One region of the Natranaerofaba carboxydovora genome, then DNA from elsewhere that is predicted to be linked to it. Evidence: riboswitches for the same ligand, from Rfam matches in the RefSeq annotation. Region 1 holds a riboswitch; each other region holds the start of a gene.
The links. A riboswitch is a leader RNA that binds a small molecule or an ion and turns the genes downstream of it on or off. The one in region 1 is predicted to bind cobalamin.
Positions count from the first base shown of each region.

Region 2: another riboswitch for cobalamin. It lies ahead of ACONDI_RS03495 (energy-coupling factor ABC transporter permease); the one in region 1 lies ahead of ACONDI_RS10045 (4Fe-4S dicluster domain-containing protein).
Region 3: another riboswitch for cobalamin. It lies ahead of cobT (nicotinate-nucleotide--dimethylbenzimidazole phosphoribosyltransferase); the one in region 1 lies ahead of ACONDI_RS10045 (4Fe-4S dicluster domain-containing protein).
Region 4: another riboswitch for cobalamin. It lies ahead of ACONDI_RS15555 (lysylphosphatidylglycerol synthase transmembrane domain-containing protein); the one in region 1 lies ahead of ACONDI_RS10045 (4Fe-4S dicluster domain-containing protein).

Region 1 is NZ_CP054394.1:2,109,549-2,114,873, forward strand. Features, by position in the region: gene ACONDI_RS10030 (hypothetical protein) at 1-133, opposite strand, end outside; gene ACONDI_RS10035 (DUF4367 domain-containing protein) at 420-1,043, opposite strand; gene ACONDI_RS10040 (RNA polymerase sigma factor) at 1,217-1,489, opposite strand; cobalamin riboswitch at 1,598-1,791, shown strand; gene ACONDI_RS10045 (4Fe-4S dicluster domain-containing protein) at 1,962-2,285, shown strand; gene ACONDI_RS10050 (aldehyde ferredoxin oxidoreductase family protein) at 2,278-4,155, shown strand; gene ACONDI_RS10055 (DUF975 family protein) at 4,286-5,053, opposite strand; gene ACONDI_RS10060 (superinfection immunity protein) at 5,070-5,325, opposite strand, start outside.
Region 2 is NZ_CP054394.1:727,932-733,256, forward strand. Features, by position in the region: gene cbiD (cobalt-precorrin-5B (C(1))-methyltransferase CbiD) at 1-1,116, opposite strand, end outside; gene ACONDI_RS03490 (energy-coupling factor transporter transmembrane component T family protein) at 1,141-1,974, opposite strand; gene ACONDI_RS03495 (energy-coupling factor ABC transporter permease) at 2,041-2,736, opposite strand; cobalamin riboswitch at 2,915-3,103, opposite strand; gene cobU (bifunctional adenosylcobinamide kinase/adenosylcobinamide-phosphate guanylyltransferase) at 3,333-3,869, shown strand; gene cbiB (adenosylcobinamide-phosphate synthase CbiB) at 3,915-4,820, shown strand; gene ACONDI_RS03510 (adenosylcobinamide-GDP ribazoletransferase) at 4,986-5,325, shown strand, end outside.
Region 3 is NZ_CP054394.1:2,349,622-2,354,946, forward strand. Features, by position in the region: gene ACONDI_RS11165 (TolC family protein) at 1-101, opposite strand, end outside; gene ACONDI_RS11170 (FmdB family zinc ribbon protein) at 119-331, opposite strand; gene lgt (prolipoprotein diacylglyceryl transferase) at 614-1,360, opposite strand; gene ACONDI_RS11180 (hypothetical protein) at 1,538-1,924, shown strand; gene cobT (nicotinate-nucleotide--dimethylbenzimidazole phosphoribosyltransferase) at 2,061-3,131, opposite strand; cobalamin riboswitch at 3,233-3,465, opposite strand; gene ACONDI_RS11190 (DUF4127 family protein) at 3,620-5,325, opposite strand, start outside.
Region 4 is NZ_CP054394.1:3,249,462-3,254,786, reverse strand. Features, by position in the region: gene ACONDI_RS15570 (ABC transporter permease) at 1-75, opposite strand, end outside; gene ACONDI_RS15565 (ABC transporter substrate-binding protein) at 125-988, opposite strand; gene ACONDI_RS15560 (hypothetical protein) at 1,235-1,561, shown strand; gene ACONDI_RS15555 (lysylphosphatidylglycerol synthase transmembrane domain-containing protein) at 1,603-2,607, opposite strand; cobalamin riboswitch at 2,763-2,953, opposite strand; gene ACONDI_RS15550 (FAD-binding protein) at 3,074-4,714, opposite strand; gene ACONDI_RS15545 (metal-sensitive transcriptional regulator) at 4,852-5,115, opposite strand.

The sequences.
Region 1 (5,325 bases):
TTTTTATGATTTCTTCCGCCATTTTTAATTGATTATCTTTCTCCAAACGCTTTTCAAGCCTTTCTAAAACATTTTTTAACTCTTCTGGAGAAAGACTAGCAAGTTCTTTCACTAAGTCTTCATGTGCTCTCAATTTGATTCCCCCTTTGCTACTATTATAACCTATTGAATACTCATTTTACAATTTCGCATCTATAATCTACTGTGACACTTATGTCAAAATTAAAACCTGATAATTAAATTAAAAAAGGCACCTACAATTGTAATCACAATAAAAAGAATAAGGATAATCACACTAAATTTTTTTAAAAATCCCTGACTTTTAAATTTTTGAATTATACTCATAAACATAAGTCCCTCCTACCCAAAAATGGGTTTCCCCATCTGTTTTTGAACTTTAATTTATCCATTAACTCCTGTTAATGAATAGATTCAGCAATATTAATTATTTCTTCTTTTGCTAATTTACCAGTGATAGAGTGTTCTATTAATTTATGATCAATAAACAAGACGGTTATATAATCATTTTTATGATAGACAATCATACCTTCATATCCATCTATTTCTACATCTTCATCAATCTCTTCTGCATTTGGGTAAGCACTAGCTCTTTCTTCATTTTCAGATAATTCTCTTTGAGTCAACCTCAATAATAAATCTTCATCGTTCTTAAATGTTATATGGGCGTTATAAACTTCAGGGGAAATATCAAATTCATCCAACTCATACCCAGGCGGCAGATATTCTGGTAAATATACACCTTCATCTTTTAATTCTAACTCAATCTCATCTAATTTTTCCTCAGGTAGCCAGTTGTATTGTACGTAGTGCCCATCCTCTTCACGGCTAATATCTAAAACAACCGACCTTAGTGCCTCTGAAGGAGAAGTAAAGAAAGCACCAACAGAAAAATTAATAAATATTAGGCCTAAAATTACAAAAGAAATACTTTTGCCGACTTTTTTTAATCTCTTTTTTCCTCGGTGCTCTTCTATGTCCATAAGTAATTTGTCCCATTTTTCTTTTTCGAAGTGTTCATTCATTAAATATCACCCTGCCTCAGGATATTTTTCTCTATTAGACTTTTCCTCAAAAATGCCTTCTACCAATATAACTTTTTAAGGATAAAAATGTTGCACCAAATTTAAAATTTTTTATAAAAAATTGAGGGCATCCCCTCAATTTAATTTTAGTATATATAGCAATCTGATATAGTTTAAAAATGTCTATTTTCTCCAAACATACTTCTTAACTTATCTAAAGCCCTCTTGTATCGTGAGCGAAGAGTTGTTTCTTTTTCATCTAACTTTGCACCAATCTCTTCAAAGGTAAGCTCCTCGATAATTTTATAGTAAATAACCGATCTATCTTTTAAACGCAGCTTATCAATATATTCATTAATCAACTCTTTTTCTTCAATTTTTTCTAAATAATCTTCTGGATATTCTTCTGGTTTTTTAACCTTCTTATAATTGTAATCTACTTGAATTTACCCTTGCATTTTTTTAAAAAGAAATATAATATAATTATAGAAAATCAACTTAGTTAAGTCTATTAATACAATATTTCTTTGATATTTGATCTAAAATCGTCTAAAAGTTAATAGTCAACAGTAGGTGCCCCTTTTGGGGGAGAATAGGGAATCAGGTGCAAGTCCTGAGCGGTCCCGCCACTGTAACCGGGGATGACTCCTGTAATACACCACCCGTGTCAATAAAAATAAGGCACCGGGGAAGGTACAGGATAAGAGGATCCGGGAGCCAGGAGACCTGCCTGCTGTGGGCGTGTTAGTGATGAGAGATGATGGTAAAGTCTCCAACTGTATTTTAGTTGGAGGCTTTTTTTATTACATTATTTTAATTTAAGATTCTACTGCAAAAAATCATATGAGCAATAAGCAATGAGCAAAGTTTTTTTCTAATTTCAATACATCTTTATAAGAAAACAGGAGGGATAGAAAAATGAACATTCCAATTAAGATTAACAGTGATAATTGCCGGGGATGTCGTCGCTGTGAGATGGCATGTTCCTGGCAAGAGAATGGTATGATTAATCCAAAAAATGCAGGGATTAAAATTCATATCCTTGATGAAGTAGGCAAACATCTCCCAGTCCTAAATCAACAGTGTTACGAAGCTTTTTGCGGCAAAGAACCAAAAGAAGCAGCTGGTCAAGGCATTCCTAGCTGTGTCTTTGCCTGTGCATTTGATGCCCTAACCATGGGCGATACGGATGATAACCAAAATGAAAGTATAGAAAATGAAGGGGGAATGAATCATGCCTAATGATGCCTGGGCAGGACAAATTCTATGGGTGGATCTAACAAGCAAAGAAATTACTAAGAAAGATCTTCCTGAAGAGTTGGCTGCTAATTATCTTGGTCAATCAGGGGTAAATGCTAAGATTTTGTATGACTCGATAAATGAAGACACTCGCCCCTTTGATCCAGAAAATCCTTTAATATTTGGAACAGGGCCTTTAACAGGAACACTTGCGCCTTGTTCTGGAAGATATACTGTAACGTCCCTCTCCCCTTTAACTAACTTGTTTGGCGATGCCAATTCTGGAGGACATTTTGGGCCTGAGCTAAAATATTCAGGGTTTGATCACATAGTTATCACTGGTAGTTCAGAAGAGCCAGTGTATCTATGGATAAATGAAGGTGAAGTAAAAATAAAGTCAGCTTCTCATTTGAAGGGACTTGATACATGGAAAACAGAAGATAAGATAAAAGCAGAATTAGGACAAGAGACAGCACAGGTTGCTTGTATAGGCCCTGCAGGCGAAAACCTTGTCCGCTTCGCAGCAGTTATTAATAATAAATGTAGGGCTGCAGGAAGGACTGGTATGGGAGCTGTGATGGGGTCAAAGAATCTAAAAGCTGTAGTTGTTAAGGGTTCGGCAGGTACTACTGTAAAAGAGCCAAGCTCCTTTCTTGGTGCAGTTCGAAAGAGTGAAAATGACATATTTAATGACCCCTTGTATCCCAATGCTTCTAAATATGGTACAACTGCCATTACAGGGCTTGCCCAACATTTAGGTTTTTTACCCACAAGGAACTTTCAGTACTCATCTTTTGAGGGAGCCGATAATCTAAGTGGAGATGTAATCCTAGACAACTATACTATCAGGCATAAAGGTTGTTTTAACTGTCCAGTAAGCTGCAGTCGCTTTTACAAAGTTGAAGACGGAGAATATTCAGGAACATTCGGTGAAGGGCCAGAATATGAGAGTATATCAGCATTAGGTCCAAAATGCGGTAACGATAATTTACCTTCAGTGTTAAACGCCAATACTCTCTGTAACAAACTTGGATTAGATACGATCTCCTCGGGTAATATGGTTGCCTGGGCTATGGAATGTAGAGAAAAGGGGCTTTTGGCTGACAATCTTACAAACCCTGAAGGTGAAGTCCTTGAATGGGGTAATCACCGGGCAATAGTAAAACTTATTAAAATGATAGCAAACCGCGAAGGTCTAGGAGATATCCTGGCTGAAGGAGGAGTAAGAGCTAGTGAAAAAATCGGCGGAAAAGACTATTTGGTTCACTCAAAAGGATTAGATTACCCTGCAGTTGATGTCCGAGGGACAAAAGGCATGGCGCTAAGTTTTGCAGCATCACCCAGGGGCGGTGACCATCTAAAAGGACTTCCTTTATACGAAGTTGCACCCGATGTTTATAAAGATGACATAAAAGAAGAACTAAATATTGAAATTGGTGATGAGTACTGGAAAGAATACAATACAAAAGCAGAGCTTATAACCTGGCATGAAAACTGGCACTGTGTGGTTGATTCCCTTGGGCTTTGTAAACTTGAGGGCATAGCCCTAAAGCCGCTAAAACCACGTCATTTTGTCAGTCTTTATAAGACTGCGACTGGAATGGATATTACTGAAAAAGAGATGGAACAAATAGGAGAGCGTATCTATAATTTAGAAAAACTTATTAATATAAAGGTTGGAGATGTTAAACGAGAAGATGACTTACCACCCAAAAGGCTCTTAGAAGAACCTATTAAGAATGGCTTAAATAAGGGTGAGAAGTTAAAATCTGAAGACTTCAATAATTTGTTAGATGAATATTATAAGCTAAGAGGATGGGACCTGTCAGGACGCCCACTAAAAGAAACTCTAGAGAAACTAAACTTGGCTTAGAAGATACATCCTATGTTCACCTGCTATAGTGTGAGTGTGTGGTGTGTGTGAGTATCACACTATTGCAGGTGAATTAAATACATTTTGCAAATGTATACCAACAGCTCATTACTAGATCTGTAAGGAAAATTTAAGCAAATTCCGTAGACTCTCTTTCTACTAATTTTTTGTAAACATGTGCCGTAGCTAGAAACGATATAGGCATAGTAACCAAAAGCCCTATTCCCAGCAGTAAAATTCCGCCAAAATTAATTAATACAACTGCAAGAAAGAAAACTATTAATTTTAATAATCGACCTTTGGTCAGTCTAAAGCTTGCTTTTAGCGACTCTATTATTCCCATGTCTTTATCTACGATAAAATAATCGAAAAAGAAAAGCTTTATAGCTAGTAGAATCCCTGGAATCATTCCAGGTAATCCCATGATAACTAAAAAACCAACAATCAGAGGTTGTGTGCCATCTGTGATTCTGTACAATGTATCAAAAGCAAGACTTGTTGCAAATAAAATAAAGGGCATCACAACTATTAAAGTAACAATCAACACTACTGCAAGATAAATTATAAATGAGATAATATACCTAATTAAATACTTGAATACATTTAAGAAGTCTGAATAACTATAAGCTTCATTTTCGTAAGCTTTCAATGTAATCTTAATCATCCCAAGGGAAAAAATCAAAGATAAGGCCATGCTTATTAAATCAAACAAAAATGATACAGGAAGATCCCTAACCAGAAGGCTCCAAAAATCTACCCCAAATATTATTACAAAGTACAATAGCATCAAAACAACCCAAAAACCAACCTTCTCGACAAATTTCCCCCAGCCAAATTTAATAGCCTCTCTTGTAGAAAAAATAAAAATCCTTCCTTTCTTTTTATAAATCTTCTCCATCTTTTGAAACAGGAGATTAAAATTCTTTCATTTCCACGACTCTAAATCTATCATCTTGATGAAAATTATTTACCCTAAAAACATATTCACCATTTATTTCTTCGGCATTTTGTTTACCTTCTATCCGGTATAAAAACTGGTATTCTAAATAATCCGTCATCCTATCTTCTGCCATTTGTTCAGTAACTTTCACTTTAAGATTGTCATCATCTTTTTCTAAAATGTTTTTTTGACCATAATCGCTAATTACTGCTTCTTGAAATTTTTTATAA
Region 2 (5,325 bases), 1.4 Mb from region 1:
AGGGTCATCTCCACCATCTTTTCTAACACCGCAGTGGAATGTGTTATCTCTTGATGGAGGAGCTATACTGCTGCAGGCGATGTCAATTTTTAAGTTTTGGCCGTTTAAAGTTTTTATTTGTACCTCACCTGGACATTTGTGATTTATTAAAGAATATAGAGCGCCTTTAGCTGCTGCACATGCTGTACTTCCTGTAGTAAAGCCTTTTTTTAGGTTGCCTGATTTTTTCTCTGGTGTTTTTTTTGCTTTAGGGCTTTCGCTGTAGAACTTTTTGATCTTAGCGTTTTCTTTTAACAGCTCATCCTTGGCCTGTCCAATTGTAAGGGGTAGTGTACTTTCTAAACCTTGTTCAGATTGAATAATCTCATATAGATGAGAGATTCTTGGCAGTCTTAACCCGGCTTTTCTTAGGGTGTTTTTAGTTTTGGGATTGATTACATCTTTTAGAGGGCCTTGTTTCTTAACTTCTCCTTCTTGTAAAATAATTAGCTCATCAGCTGCTAAAGGAATTAAATCTACATCCTGAGTTGCCATAAAAATAGTGATTTGTCTTTCTTTATTTAATCTTTTAAAAAGCTTTAGAAGGTTTGAAGCTGTCATCGGGTCAAGACCTGCAGTAGGTTCGTCAAGTAACAACAATTCGGGGTCCATGGCTAGGACCCCTGCAAGAGCTACACGTTTTTTTTGGCCAAAACTTAATTGATCGATACTTCTATTTTTGAGGTCTAGGGCGCCGACCTGCCCAAGGGCTTTATTGGCTTTGCTTTTTGCTTCTTCAGGTGATAGTCCGCTGTTAAGGGGACCAAATGCTACATCTTCTAAAACATTGTTGACAAATAACTGATCTTCGGGATTTTGAAAAACCATCCCGATTATACTATAGAGTTCTTCATCTTTATAATCGTTAAGTTCTCTGCCATTTAGTAATATGTTGCCATCGGATGCTTTTTTTAACGGAGTTAATCTTGAGATTATATTTAACAAAGTAGATTTACCGGATCCATTAACCCCCAAAAGTCCGTAAAATTTGCCTTTGCCAATTGTTAAATTGATATCTTTTAATGCTTGGATATTACCTGGATAGGTATATGAGATTTTTTTTAGTTCTAATTCCATAATTAACTACACCTCTGTATTACATTATAATAAAATTTGTATTAGATCGGTTATGAACATGTGACCTAGATAAATGCTTCCTACTATAGTAAAAAACGAAATAAATATTATTGAAAGAAAATAAAAATCATTAAGGTTATAATTTGGAAAGGGTAAGTAAAACAGTTTTTCTTTATATCCTCTGACTTTTAATGCCGCATCAGTTCTTAAAGCCTGATCAAATGCCTTTAAAAAAAGTGTGCCAGCCAAAGTTATTGTAGACTTGGCAGACCTTAAGAAGCTGGTATAGCCAAGACGTGTCTTTTGAGCTTTTTGTACTTTTTTTATCTCGTCTTTTAAGTAAATAAGATAACGAGTTGAAAAATTAAATATGTCAATTATCTCATGAGGAACTCTAAAATGCTTAAAGAGCCCAACAAGCTCGGCTTTTGATGTAACAAGACAAAAAAACCATAAGATTGATGCAAGCAGTATAATCCTCAAAAAAATAGATAAGCCAAAATTTAAACCTTCGTAAGTTGCGATCAAGTCAAAACCTACAAATGGCAGCTCAAAACTGAATATCTCGGCTCCTTTTCTGGTGAATAGATTAAATATAAAAAGGAAAAAGCCCATACTGCCAGGTACTATAAATCTTAACAGGGCAGCTTTGACTGTAGTAACGGTCTTGTCATGCTCTATGTTTAATAGAAATAAGAAGATACACATCCCTAACAGTAAAAATAATAACTGGACAGGTAATGATATTATAAATGCTATTGTAAATAAAACTGCAGAAAAAGCAAATTTGTTTAGAGGATGGAGCGATGTGAAAGCCAGTTTGGGTCTAATATAATTCTGGCTTAAAATCTTAATCATTGACTAATCACCTCTATGTGAAATGTTAAGTTTAGGTCAGTTTGGTCCAACTTATTGGTAGCTTTTCTAATTGTGTTTTAACGGATCAATAATAGATACAGGTCTTAGGTGTTCGAAAATCTGCGGCCTTCTTGACATAAGAAATTTTAAAACTCCGACTGTAATTATACCTTCAACAATTGCAAAAGGAACCTGGGTTGGAGCATATGCTATGGCAGCAGTTGCCCATGCTGTACTAAAGGCAGCTTCATGGACTTCTGAGAGAGCTATTTGAGTAGAGGAAATAGCATACACAATTATACTTCCCAAAAAACCAGCCAACCAGGTTGTAGCTATAAAAAAGAAATTAGAATTTTTGTAGTTTATTTTGTCTGAGTAATAAAATATAGCCCAGCCAAAAAATCCGCCAAACCAGGTGGCAAAAGTGTTAGCGCCGAGGGTTGTTAAACCTCCATGAGAGAAAAATAAAGCCTGGATAAACAATGATAGAAAAATGATTATGGGTAATAATTTTGGCCCGATAATAAAAGCTATTATCGCAGCTCCCACCATGTGTGCACTGCTTCCAATTACAGGTATAGGAAAATGTATCGTTGAGATTACAAAAGATACTGCGGTCAATAGGCCCAAGATACCTTTAATGCCCGGAATATCTTTGGCTTTGTTTCTAAAAGCCATTACTGCCGTTATAAGAGATCCTCCAGTTAGAGCCCACCAACTAGCAGCTTGTGTTATGCCCATTGCACCATCAGGTAAATGCATTATAACTTCCTCCTCTAGTGTTGTTAATTTTATTATTAGGCAAAATAAAAATCCCAGCCTTCTAGGAAGAAGCTGGGTACCCGGCTGTACTATGTCTTATTATTACTAACTGCGTTCTAAGCTACAGTTAGTCTAGACAGTCCAGCGTGGGTACTCTGCCTTTATCCTCGAAGGCTATTAGAGTACCGGCCTCAGGGCAGGTTTCCTGGCTTATGGCCCAAGTAAGGTGTTATAGCCTTCCCGGGAAAGAAACTTTCCAGTGGCTAAAACACGATAATTTGGCCAATTACAGTGGCGGGACCGCTCAGGATTTTCACCTGATTCCCTTTTAACCATTAGTAATGGCACCCTGAGGTAAAACTCGTATTTATATTGCTTTTATATAACTATACCATAAGAAGGTTTGGTGGGCAAGTGAAAGTTAGAAGTGATAACCCAAAACAAAAGTGCTAGGAAATTTGTGTATGGTTAATATATATTTATAAATATGGCAAAAAAATTCGGTTTATGATATAGTGTTTTAAGGATACTCGGACGTTCGTAGTTCGAGTAAGCTAGATTTTTGATGTTGAATTTTCGTGTTAAAGGAGAATTTCATGTCTAAACTTATTTTGGTAACAGGTGGAGCTCGCTCAGGGAAAAGTGATTATGCTGAACAACTAGCCAAAGAATCTCCTTTGCCTGTGTCATATGTAGCTACTGCTGAGCCGCATGATGAGGAGATGAAAAGAAGAATAGAAGTTCACAGAGAAAGAAGGCCTATAGATTGGGAAACAATTGAGGAGCCTTTATATCTTTTTCATAGGTTTAATTCTTTATGTAAAAAAAAGCAACTAATTTTGGTTGACTGTGTAACCGTTTATCTTTCAAATAAACTTATGAAATACTGGGATAAGTGGGATGAAAGATTTGAAACTTTTGTGCTAGAAGAATTCAAAAAAATGATTGATATTATAAAAAAAAATGAAGCAGAAACTATCTTTGTTACCAATGAAGTTGGTTTTGGTTTGGTGCCTGAACACAAAATGGGTAGGGTTTTCAGAGATCTTGCAGGTCGTGCCAATCGTATAATTGCTGAGTCCTCTGATGAAGTATATTTAGTTATTTCAGGGATACCTACGCAGATAAAATAGGAGGGGGCAACAATTTTTTCACCTGTATTGATAACTGGAGCTTTTTTGCTTGACTTACTTATAGGAGATCCTTTTGGAAGGTATCACCCGGTTTGTTTGATTGGAATTTTAATTGACAAGCTTAAAGATCTAGCTTTTAAAATATTTAAAACACCAACCAGCTTAAAAGCTGGCGGAGTTGTATTGGCACTCATCGTAATATTTATAACCTACTATGTATCAGTTCTGTTGGTGAGTATAGGCTGGTGGGTTGAACTTTTACTTCTTTATTTTTGTATTTCTATTAAAAGTTTGACCTATCATTTAAAAGATGTATTAGATCCTCTTATGCATGGGGATTTGGATAGTGCAAGAAAAGCAGTTGGTAAAGTTGTAGGTAGGGATGTTTCAAGGCTAAATGATAGTGAAGTATCAAGGGCAGGAATTGAGACGGCTGCTGAGAGTTTTGGAGATGGTATTATGGCGCCCCTTTTTTTTGGAGCTATTGGTGGGGCTCCCCTCGCTATGACATATAAAGCTGTCAACACCTTGGACTCTATGATTGGGTACAAATTTTTGCCTTATAGAGATTTAGGTTATTTTTCTGCTAAACTTGATGATGTTTTAAATTATATCCCTGCAAGATTATCGGCATATATATTCCTTTTGGTTGGAAGGCTAAAAAAGTTAAATTATAAAAAAGCGGTTTCATTAAGAAAAAAAGATGCCAGTAAACATCCAAGTCCAAATGCTGGCCAATCAGAAAGTGTTGTGGCTGGTTTGTTGGAGGTTAGACTTGGAGGTCTTAATTATTATAATGGGGAAGAATCTTTTCGGGCATATATGGGAGAAAACCAAAAGCTTCCAGGACCTCATCATCTAAAAAGTGCAATAAATCTAATAAATATTTCGGCCTGGATGGCCCTGCTATTCTCAGTTGTTTTATCGCTTATTATAAACTATTTGATTTAAATTCATCATGTTCTATTTGTATGGTATGATAAAATATAAACGTCGATTCTCCTGCTTTCTCATCAAGATGTATTACAATTAAAAACAAAACTTTTTTTCATATGACTTTTTGCAGTAAAATTAACATTATAACCAAGGTTAATTACTGGAAGGATGCCAATTATAATGAACTTATTTAAGCAAATAAAGACTTTTTACAAAAGGCTATATTCTGCAATTACACTCCTTACGGTAGTTCCCATGCCTGGATGGCAGTTAGATTTCACAAGGACAACTCATTATTTTCCCTGGGTTGGTGTGATTTTATCTTTTATATATTTGTTTTTGTTCTTGGTTTTAGATGGGCTTGTTTCTCCTTTTATGCTTGCTTTTTTACTGGTACTGTTAGATGGGTTTTTGACAGGTGGGCTTCATTTAGATGGTTTTTCTGATTGGATAGATGGTATATACAGCCGCAAAGAAGGCGATGATTTAAGAGCGGTTTTGAAAGATAGTAATATCGGAG
Region 3 (5,325 bases), 240 kb from region 1:
TCATCATTATCATTGTTTTCTTCCTCTGCCATAACACCAGGCATTATTATAAAGACAGACAATAACCCGACAACGAAAATCATAAGTAATAACTTCTTCACCAGTTAACCCTCCTCATTTAGCAGCAGCTTCCCCCACTACAGGTGCCACAACCACTGCTACCACTATTTCCTCCAGAACTTTTGCCTCCTTTAACCATTACAGAGGTAAAAATCTGTTTTGTTTTATCTGAACCACACTCCTTACAGCACACTTCATCTCTTCTTTCATAAGATATCCTCTTAGAAAATTTACTGCTGCACTCTTCACATTTGAAATCATAATTCGGCATATATTCTAAACCCTCCTTCATGTTAACGTAGATTACATAATTTCACAAAAAATCTTAAAACCATTTACATTTTTAATTTTAATCCTATCTACAAAATAAGTCTACCTCAAAACCAAAAATAAATCTACCACATTTTATCTACATTAACACTGCAACAACACTCACACTAACACCAACATCAACACCAAAAAATGGATCACTAAACTTCCTAATCTACACTTACATAATTATATCATTATTATCTATATCTACTTTACATAATTACATATATTCTCCTTAATTCTACTTAACACTATATCTTCTTCTCTGAATAGCAAGTATCAAAACACCAACCACAACAAAGCCTAAAGCCACTACCTGGGGTGCAGTTAATCCCCACATCATTTCAGGGTTCACCCTGACAAATTCCACAACAAATCTATATATGCCATAAAGCACCAAAAACCAGGAAAGTAAATATCCATCAAAGTACTTATGCTTACGTAAATATAAAAGGATAACAAGTACCACTACCATCAAAAGGCTCGAATAAAGCTGAGCAGGGTGTCTGCTGATATCATCTACCGCCGGATAGACTACAGCCCATGGCAAATCACTTGGCAAACCATAACAGCATCCATTTAGAAAACATCCTATCCTGGTTATGGGATACCCAATAGCAACAAGAATAACCCCAAGATCCATCAGCCTAAAAAAAGAATACTTCCTGTAATAACTGTAAGCCAAAACACCAAGTGCTGCAAAGATAAATCCTCCATGAAAGACAAGCCCACCATCTCTAAAGCCAAGCATCCCCCACATGAACTCATGCCTGTAAAATTCAAAGTTTCTCGCTACAAAAATAAACCTAGATCCAAGTGCTGCAAGGACTATTACAAGTATCAAAACTTCTAATATATGATCTTCTTTAAATCCTTCTTTTGGCGCCTGCTTTAGCGCATAAAAAATTCCCACCACAAACGCAATGGCAATCATAACTCCGTAGGAGTAAATAGCCATTCCACCTATCTCAATTAATTCAGGACGCAATCGTATCCCTCTTTTCTTTTATTTACCGTTTATTTCTTCCCAAATAACCATTTATGTTATATAATTTCTAACTACACCTTATAATAATACTTCGCTTTTTTATTTTATTACTTTTTATTATTTTTGAAAAGAGGTAGTTATTTATTTAGTATAGTTATTTGAAAGGAGTTTTTATTTATGAACGAAGAATTTAACAACCTTCTCTGTGAAAAATGCAAAAACGCTTTCTTTGCTGAAGCAAATAAAGAAATTTGTGAAAGATGTGCTGAAAACATGTTTGAAAAAGTTAAAGAATATATTGAAGAAAATCCAAGTAACACCATCAATCAGATTATTTCTGAAACAGGGGTAGAAGGAAAATACATAAAAAAATGGATCAGGGAAGGAAGACTAATACTAAATACCCCGGAAGGCCAAAGAGAAAAAGAAAAAGCAGATAATTTTAAAAAACAGGCAGGTAAACTGCTAGAAGAAGAAAAAGAAAAAACCTCTGGCCATGATAAACAGGATGATAAAAAAGATGACAGAGACAGACCTTCAGACGGTGGTTATTACACAAGGTAACAGCCTTCTAGCATAACGAGTATAGCTTTATGGTTTGTCTCCCATAAGTTAGTTTTTATGGGAGACAAACCAAAGCAAACTTATATTAACCATTTGAGATATCAATTGCTAGTTAGATACTAATTGCCAAAATTTACTATTCATCTTTACTGACACCAGCATCTGAAAAGGTAGCCATCTCATTAATAATCTTCACAGCTGCCTCAACAGAGTTCATGGCAAGGACAGCCCCTGTTCCCTCACCAAGTCTCATATCCATACTAAACATAGGCTTAATCCCAAGAAGGGATAACATTACATTATGTCCAGGCTCTTTGGACAAGTGCGACCCTATCATGTAATTAACACTACCCTCACAAAACTTAGAAGCCATAACAGCAGCCGCTCCCGAAATAAATCCATCTATCATCACAGGAATTCTTTTACTTGCACAGCCCAAAAACACACCGCACAACCCTGCTATCTCAAGGCCACCTATTTTCGAAAGCACATCTAAAGGATCATCTGGATCAGGACTGTTAACTTCTATAGCCTTTTCAATGGCCTTAATCTTATTCTCTAACCTGTCATCTTCAACACCTGTCCCCCGTCCAACTACTTGGCGAATGGGAGCATCTCCATATAAATATATTATTGCAGCACTAGGAGTGGTATTACCTATACCCATCTCGCCTGTAGAGACAATTCCTACACCATCATCACTGAACTTTTCAGCTATTTCAAAACCTACCTGCATAGCCTTTAAAGCCTCATCTTTTGTCATAGCTGGTTCTTTAGCCATATTCTTAGTCCCTGGTGCAACCTTTCTATGCAGTACCTTGTCGATATCAGATATATCTTCATAAACCCCAACGTCAACTAATGTAAGCTCTACTCCTTCATGATTTGACAAAACATTAATTGCTGCACCTTCACCAGCAAAGTTTTGCACCATCTGGGCAGTAACTTCTTTAGGAAAAGCAGACACCTTCTCTTCAACCACACCATGATCTGCTGCCATCAAAACTCCTGCCTTCTTTTTAAGGGAAGGAATAGGCTCTTTGTATATTCCAGCCAGCTTTTTGGCAAGTTCTTCAAGTACTCCAAGGCTTCCAGGGGGTTTTGTCAGATCATCTAGCCTCTCCTGTGCCTTTTTCATAGCCTCTTCATCCAAAGGCTCTATCCCTTCAATAACATCATCAAGAACATCTTTAAGCTTTTCACTCAATTTTATCGACCTCCTAAATTTGTTTTAATGAAAATAAAAAAAGTTCTTGGAGCCCATTAGAAAATGAGCCCAAGAACTTTACCATCATCCTTAGGGTAACTATCGCCCTCACCAAAAAGGCAGGTCTTCTGGCTTCGATTCTCCCTACTTCCCCGCCTTCCCAAGCACCTTTGTTCTCCTTTACCTTAACTCTCCCTAGCATAACTTTAATTAGGAGTAGATGCCAGTGGCATGATGGGGGTTCGTCCTCGATTACAGCGGCGGGACCGCGCCGGTTAAAAGCCCGGCTTCCCTATTATCCCCAAGAGAGGGGACCTTTTTGGATATTAAATTGTTGATTCGCTAGTGTAAGAATCAATTGTAATATTTTCAAATGTATTTTCACTGTTACATTTTCACTATTTTATTTTAGCAATACCACAGCTAAAATGTCAACTTCAGAAAAACTTCATAAAACCAGCAAAAATCCATTATTTACGATACTATCCTTACCCTTCTCTTTCTATTACAAATTCTGGGGTTATATCTACCTCAAACAACCTTCTCCAGGGCAAGTTAATCTCTAACTTTGACAAACTTTTTAGTACATAACCAGGCTGATCACCCTCATCAAGACCAAGACTGCAAAAGCCTTCACAACAATCACAGTCCCCACTATCCCCTAAAGCTAATCTCCTACCATCAAAATAATCTTCATAAAACTCTTCTAACTCACCCCTAAATTTATCATCAAAATAATCTTTAATCTTATCGTAATCTTCACCAAGGTCATGCTGATCTCCATCATTATCTTCTAATTCACCCATATAATCTATTACTTCTTTACGAAATCCACCTGCATATAGATAGTCTTTAGAAAATCTATGAAAGATCAGACTTGCCTGAGCTCTAGCCCCAAGGAGCTTAGAGTCATTATCAAGATAGTATCTATCTTCATATTCAATATCTTCACTACCTGCCAAAATATAAAAATGCCTGTTATTTGCCTGGGCAAGGGACTGACCAAGACTGTTCCCAGCAGTATTCCAACCGCTGTATGACAGAAGGTCAAAAAGTTCCACTTCTTCTAGTAAACCTTCAACAAAGGTCTTACATCCTCCATTTAGCTTTCCAACATCAGAAACTGCCGCATACCTACCCATATTGAGATTGTATGATATCTCTCTAGCAAATTCTTTTATACTCTCTGTTAATTCATCCCTTACTTCTATTTTTTCATCTTCATCAAGTTCTATTTGTCTCTTAAGCCTTTTTACAAGGTCCTCTGTCATCTCACCACAACCGCAGTTTAAATTATTAACAAATAAAAGGATATCTGCTTTTTCTCTATCATCTACAAGCTCTCCCCCAAGGGCATTAATACGTGCTTCTATATTTTTTTCAAGGGGGATATCTTCTAGAAGAGGGATCCACTCTTCTGGATCATAATATTCTGGATCAATATTGTCTTTTATAATTTCTGGTACTTCAGGATATATCGGATAAAACAAAGGCTCTCTATCATAAGCCTTATTAATATATCTAGAGATCAAAATCCCATCCACTTCATCAGTTCCTGGGAAAATTTCAATTTTGTCTTCTATATTAAGAGAACTCTTCTTCTCTTCAATCTCTTTTTGCTCCACTCTATGAAGACCATAATCTGCCGCATCGTCTTGGGATATTACCATATAATCTATATAATCATCATCTAATAGCTCTAAGAGCTTGAGATTTATCCTTTGATTCATCTCCCTAGAATTAATATAGCCCTTCAAAATACCATCCGGGATTCTATTTTCTAACCTCTCAAGATTTGCAGTGTACTCAACTTTTCCCTCATTATGGACCCTGTCATAATTTATCGCCCAGTACCTAATATCATTATAAAGATCATCATCCACATCCCCAGCAAAAGTAGGTGCCAACCTTTGGATCGAAGAATAGACATAAACTTCAGCATCAGGATATATCTCTTTAAGTTCTTTTAGTATATTGGTTCCTTTTTTAATCCTTTCTTCTTTGTCAATATTAGGCTCTACATTTCTAGAAGAGACAAGCCCGCCAAAAAAGAGCATATCCGCAGATATTACAAAGGCATCAACCTCCCCGTCATGGCCAAAAGCCTCATCAGCTTCATTTAACTCTCCATACCCTTTATTTTTCAAAAAATCCCCTATCTTCTCTATTAACTCGCTGTCAAACCCCTCATCCT
Region 4 (5,325 bases), 1.1 Mb from region 1:
AATCTCCATCACATATGGATCAAAGCCAACTATTAGATTTACTGCTTCTGTAAATCCAGAAACTAAAACGTCCATTCTGTTCGTCCTCCAATATCTAATCTATTCACATAAAATCCTGCAATCATCAATCTGCATCTGGGAAAAACAATGGTTCCCCGTAGGTATCTACACCAAACTCTGATATTCTATCCTGAATATCCTCCCGGACAAAAAATTCTGCGAGAGAATGAGCGCCATCATAATCCACATTGGAAAACTCTTCAGGGTTTATAGGAATCATCCCATAAGAATTTTTTAGCTTTTCGCTTCCTTCAAAAACAACCTCCAGGTTGTTTAAGTTTTCTCTCATTGACAAATAAGTGCCTCTATCAGCCAACACGTAACCTTTCATTTCATTAGCTGTTATAAGCGTATCACCCATTCCCTGTCCTAAAGAATTATACCACTCCTTGTCATCTACATTTAAATCGAATTCTTCCCATAGAGAAAGTTCAGCTTGGTGAGTTCCTGATCCATCTCCTCTAGAAACAAACACTGTATCACCATCCTCTGTTTCCTTGTATATACTTTTCATGGCATCTTCAAGATTATTTATATTTTTAATCCCCAGTGGATCATCTTCAGGGCCAAGGATAACAAAATCATTGTACTTTACCTGGTAGCGTTTCTTACCATATCCATCAGCTACGAATTCTTTTTCAAGTTCTTTTGCATGTACGAAAATAACGTCTGCATCGCCCCTTCTTCCAGCTTCTAAAGCTTGGCCTGTACCTACAGCAATCACTTCCACATTGTAACCTGTCTCATCTTCAAATATTGGAAGCAGCTCATCCAATAGGCCAGAATCCTCTGTACTAGTCGTAGTAGCTAACCTAAGCCTAGGATTATCTGATCCAGAACTACAACCTGTTAAAATAAAGCTAAGCAAAAAAAATAAAAGTAGAAAGTTACACAGTTTAGTTTTTTTGTTATTAACTAGTTTGTACATTACCACCACTCCTTTAGCAGCTTTTACAGCTTTTTAACCTCTTTATGTTTTTCCCTGCATATCGCTTCACAGGTTATATTCTACATTTTTTATAGTAATCCTGCTTAAAAAAATAATTTGTGAAAGTAATGTACAAGCAATTTTGTTATAGTCCTTTTATTAAATTCCTTAGAATAACGATCAGTATAGCCTTAAATACTTAGCAAATAATAAAAATATAATAAAGAGTGTGGAGGTGGATTTTGCTTGAGAGTAGTAGGAAGGTTCCCAGACAAATCACGTGCTAGTTCTGCAATAGACAGCCTTAAAAAAATTGGCCTTGATAGAAAAGATATGATTGTAAGTCAAATAAAAAATGATGAGTTTGTAAATAGTGAAATTGAAACAGAGGAGATACGTTTTGTTCAAACCGAACGTGAAGGCCTAGGAGAAACTGAAAGTTTTATCGAAGGTATTTCAGGCTTAAAAGGAAAAGGCGGTATTGTGGTAGCTGTAGAAGTTTCAAAACATGACAGACATAGAATAAGAGAACTAATGGAACAATCTGGTGCTAATGAGATAGTCGAAGACTAGTTGTAGGCTGAATTAACTAAGAAATGTACAAAGGGGCTTTGTCAAGCTCCTTTGCTTTTTTGATATAATAGGGACTGCCCTGTACGCACAAAATTTAAAATAGTGACAGTAAAAAATGAAATCAGCATTGTTAACCATAATGTAAATAACCTGCTTAATATGCTAACTGTGAGAGCCAAATTTTCTGTTAAGCCCATATTATATAATTGAAAGCTCATGGCACCTTCATAGGTCCCTATTCCACCGGGACTTATTGGCAGCATGCTAAATAGATAGCCCATAAAAGTTGCACTTGATGCCTGTACATAAGATAGATTTATATTCATATCTACTACTATAAAAAATGTTTTCAAACCTAGAAGACTCCAGATAATAATACCTAACAAAAAAGCTTTTCCAAGTGATAATTTATTGTTTAAAAACATTTTCTTATAAGTAGAAAATTCATTGATCAATCGATTAAACTTATTAACTCCAAGTTTATAAAATAAATAGTTTAACTTTTCTTTAGAAATAAAAGCATAAACAAAATAGATTATAGAAAATATTATGGTCGCTGTAATGATTACGTATAGCAAATTATCCATTAAGAACGACGGTATTCTTTTATAAACAATTATGTAACAAGCCATCATGACTATCAAAAAACTACATATACTAATAATTTTTTGAGCTATAACAAGGGTTATGGCCTCCTTTTTATCGTAACCATAACTTTTTATTAGCATAACAACTTTTAGACCTTCTCCTCCCGTCTTTACAGCAGGAGTCACCCCTTCTAACAAGGTTCCATATGAATTAACAATCCAAAAGTCTTTTACTTGTCCACCTTGTCCACCAAGTTTATCAGATAAAATTATGGAACAATATTTCCACTGCATAGCTATTAATGCTAAAGTAACAAACTGCAGTACAATCAACCAAATAATTGTCGCAGAAGACATTTGTTTTACATTAGCTATAAACTCCGGCATATGGGCAAAAATAATAGCTACTACTGATAAAAGAAAAATGCTTTTCAAAATTTTTACAAGTTTATTATTCATTGTTTGTCAACTCCATAATCACTAAACTTCATCATCATATTCATCGTCTAAATTAAAAAACTCCCTTTGAAAGGGAGTAGGAACCAACAGTAAAGTGATACTAGTATTATAAAGATATCTTAGCGAAACTTTACCTCCCTATCCATCGTAGATCAAAGGTAAAAACAAATCAGGCAGGTCTCCTGGCTCAGGTTCATCAATTATTTTCGCCTTCCCAGAGAAGTTCACCTTTCTCCAGTGGCCTATGTGAAAATAATCTCCCCTTTACAGTGGCGGGACCGCGTCGAATTTTCACCGACTTCCCTTTTAACCTTATAAATAAGGCACCTAATTCATATATATATTTAATTTTTGTTCAGATTACATGTTTACTTCATTCTTATTAATAAGCTAGTTTGTTATATTCTCGTTAAAAAAATAATTTCCTCCTGCGATTTCAGAAATACTTTAAAAGAGCTAAATAATATTACTGTGGATGATAAAAACTCTTAGTAAAGTTATCATCATCTTTATTTGGATAATCCTTACGGTAATGACTACCGCGACTTTCTTGTCTTTGAAGTGCTGACCTAACAGTCAATTGAAATAATTTTGAACTCATTTCACATGTCACAAGGTCTTTCAAATCTTTCTTTCTTACCTTACCTTCTCCTGCTAATTTACAGAGATTTAGGATTTTGTCTCTTATTTTTTCACCTTCTTTATAACCCTCTTTCATGGTGGCCTCTTCCCTTATAGGCGAGAGAGCTTCCCAGTGCAGTTCTTTTAATTTTCGATCTATAATTTTTACATTTTCATTACTATTTTCCTCATTAGCTAATAAACCTTCTTTATTTGATTTAGTTAAATTATTACTTATATTCAATATTTTAATCAAAGGATTTTGATATTCGATATTTGATAGTTCAACATCTTTAAGTTCTTCACCATCAGTTAATCTCTTCTCCATTTTTAAGGCACATTTTATACCAAAAGTAAGAGCTTCAGTCAGGGCATTCCCCCCAAGACGATTAGCGCCATGAATTCCTCCAACCACTTCTCCTGCAGCATAAAGCCCCTTAACACCTGTTTCTAGTTTTTCATCTAATGCTATTCCACCCATGGTAAAGTGAGCCGCCGGTCCTATCAAGAAAGGCTTCTCTTCAAAATTAAAGCTTATCCTCTCATACAGTGGAAGAGAATTAAGTCCCTCCCATTCTTCTTTAGGGCATGACGTCATATCCATCCAAACTTGGCTTCCAGCCTGCCATTCTTCTTCTAGCTTTCTACCAAGTTTGTCTCTTTCGCTAAGACAAGCTGTATTAGCATTCCAACCTTCCCCTAGGTGCTTTTTAAGTAAATCTTCTCCTTCATCATTAACTAGCTTAGTACTCTTTGGATAAAATATAGGAGCTATAAATCCAGGAAGCCTTTTATCTCTAAAACCTATTGGGTAAAATTGTATAAATTCCAAGTCCTTCAATCTGGCTCCAGCCCTATAAGCAAGTACTAAACCTTCTCCTCTCATGGCTGGTGGATTATCATTTTTCATAAAAGACCCTGCAAATCCTCCTGTAGCCAAAAGCACTGTCTTTGATTTGAAGTACACAAGGTCATTATTATCATCTAATGCCAAAACACCCTGGCATTTGTCACCATCTTTAATTAATTCTACAGGAAGGTGAAAGCTATAAAATCTAACTCCTAATTTTTTTGCAATAGCTGTCAATTCATCCATCAGATTAGATCCTGGAATGGGTCTTTCCCCTTTTTTTACCTGAAAGCCCCTTTCGGTGTTATTTAGCACTATACCTAACTCTTTGGACAAAAATTCAAATGCCTCAGGAGATTCTTCCACCATTTGTTTTAATATATCCTGTTGATTAACCCCTTCACCCGCCTCAAAACTCATTTTATAATGATCTTTTTCATCAAATTCACTACCTCCGGCAGACGTAAAAATACCCATCGAAAAGGAGGTACAAGTCGCTTTTCCAGGTCCTTTTTTTGTTATAACGGCCGCTTCTTTATTCATTTTAGATAATTTTATAGCAGCAATAATCCCGGCAAGACCGCTGCCGATAACTACTGCAGGTTCTTCAATTTGTTTAATATAGTTACTTATCAAAAAAAAGCCCCCTTAGGCTTAGCAAAGTTAATTTTAATTTATCACAATATATCCCTTTAATCAATTTAAAAAATTTATCATATACCCCGATATATCTCGATTGTAAATGTACAGGATATTTTTTGAACCTTTTATATTTATTTAGCATATTTAGAAATTAGTTCACTTAATTCTTTAATAGATTCGGCCTGATTTTTATTATCATTCACTTCACTTAGACATTCTTTTAAATGATGTTCAAGAATTATTGTTCCTACATTGTTTACAGCTGATCTAACTGCATTTGTCTGCATTAAAATATTTGTACAGCACTTATCCTCTTCCACCATCTTCCTTATGCCTTTGATCTGCCCCTCTATTCTTTTGAGCCTATTTAGTATTAAAGTTTTTTGATCTTTCACACTAAATACCTGGTTACTAAAATATGCACAAATCTAAACGTTGCGCTTAATGATCCGCCGCCGAACCAAGAAAAGGCGACTTACCGCAGAGATTTTCACTCTGTTTCGCCAGTATAGGGTCATCTACCTAAAGTAGAAGACAGACCGGCGACTCCCTGTTAGGGACGGCGGGTGCGATAGGCCTTTCCTTCCCAAGGTATTAACCTATCG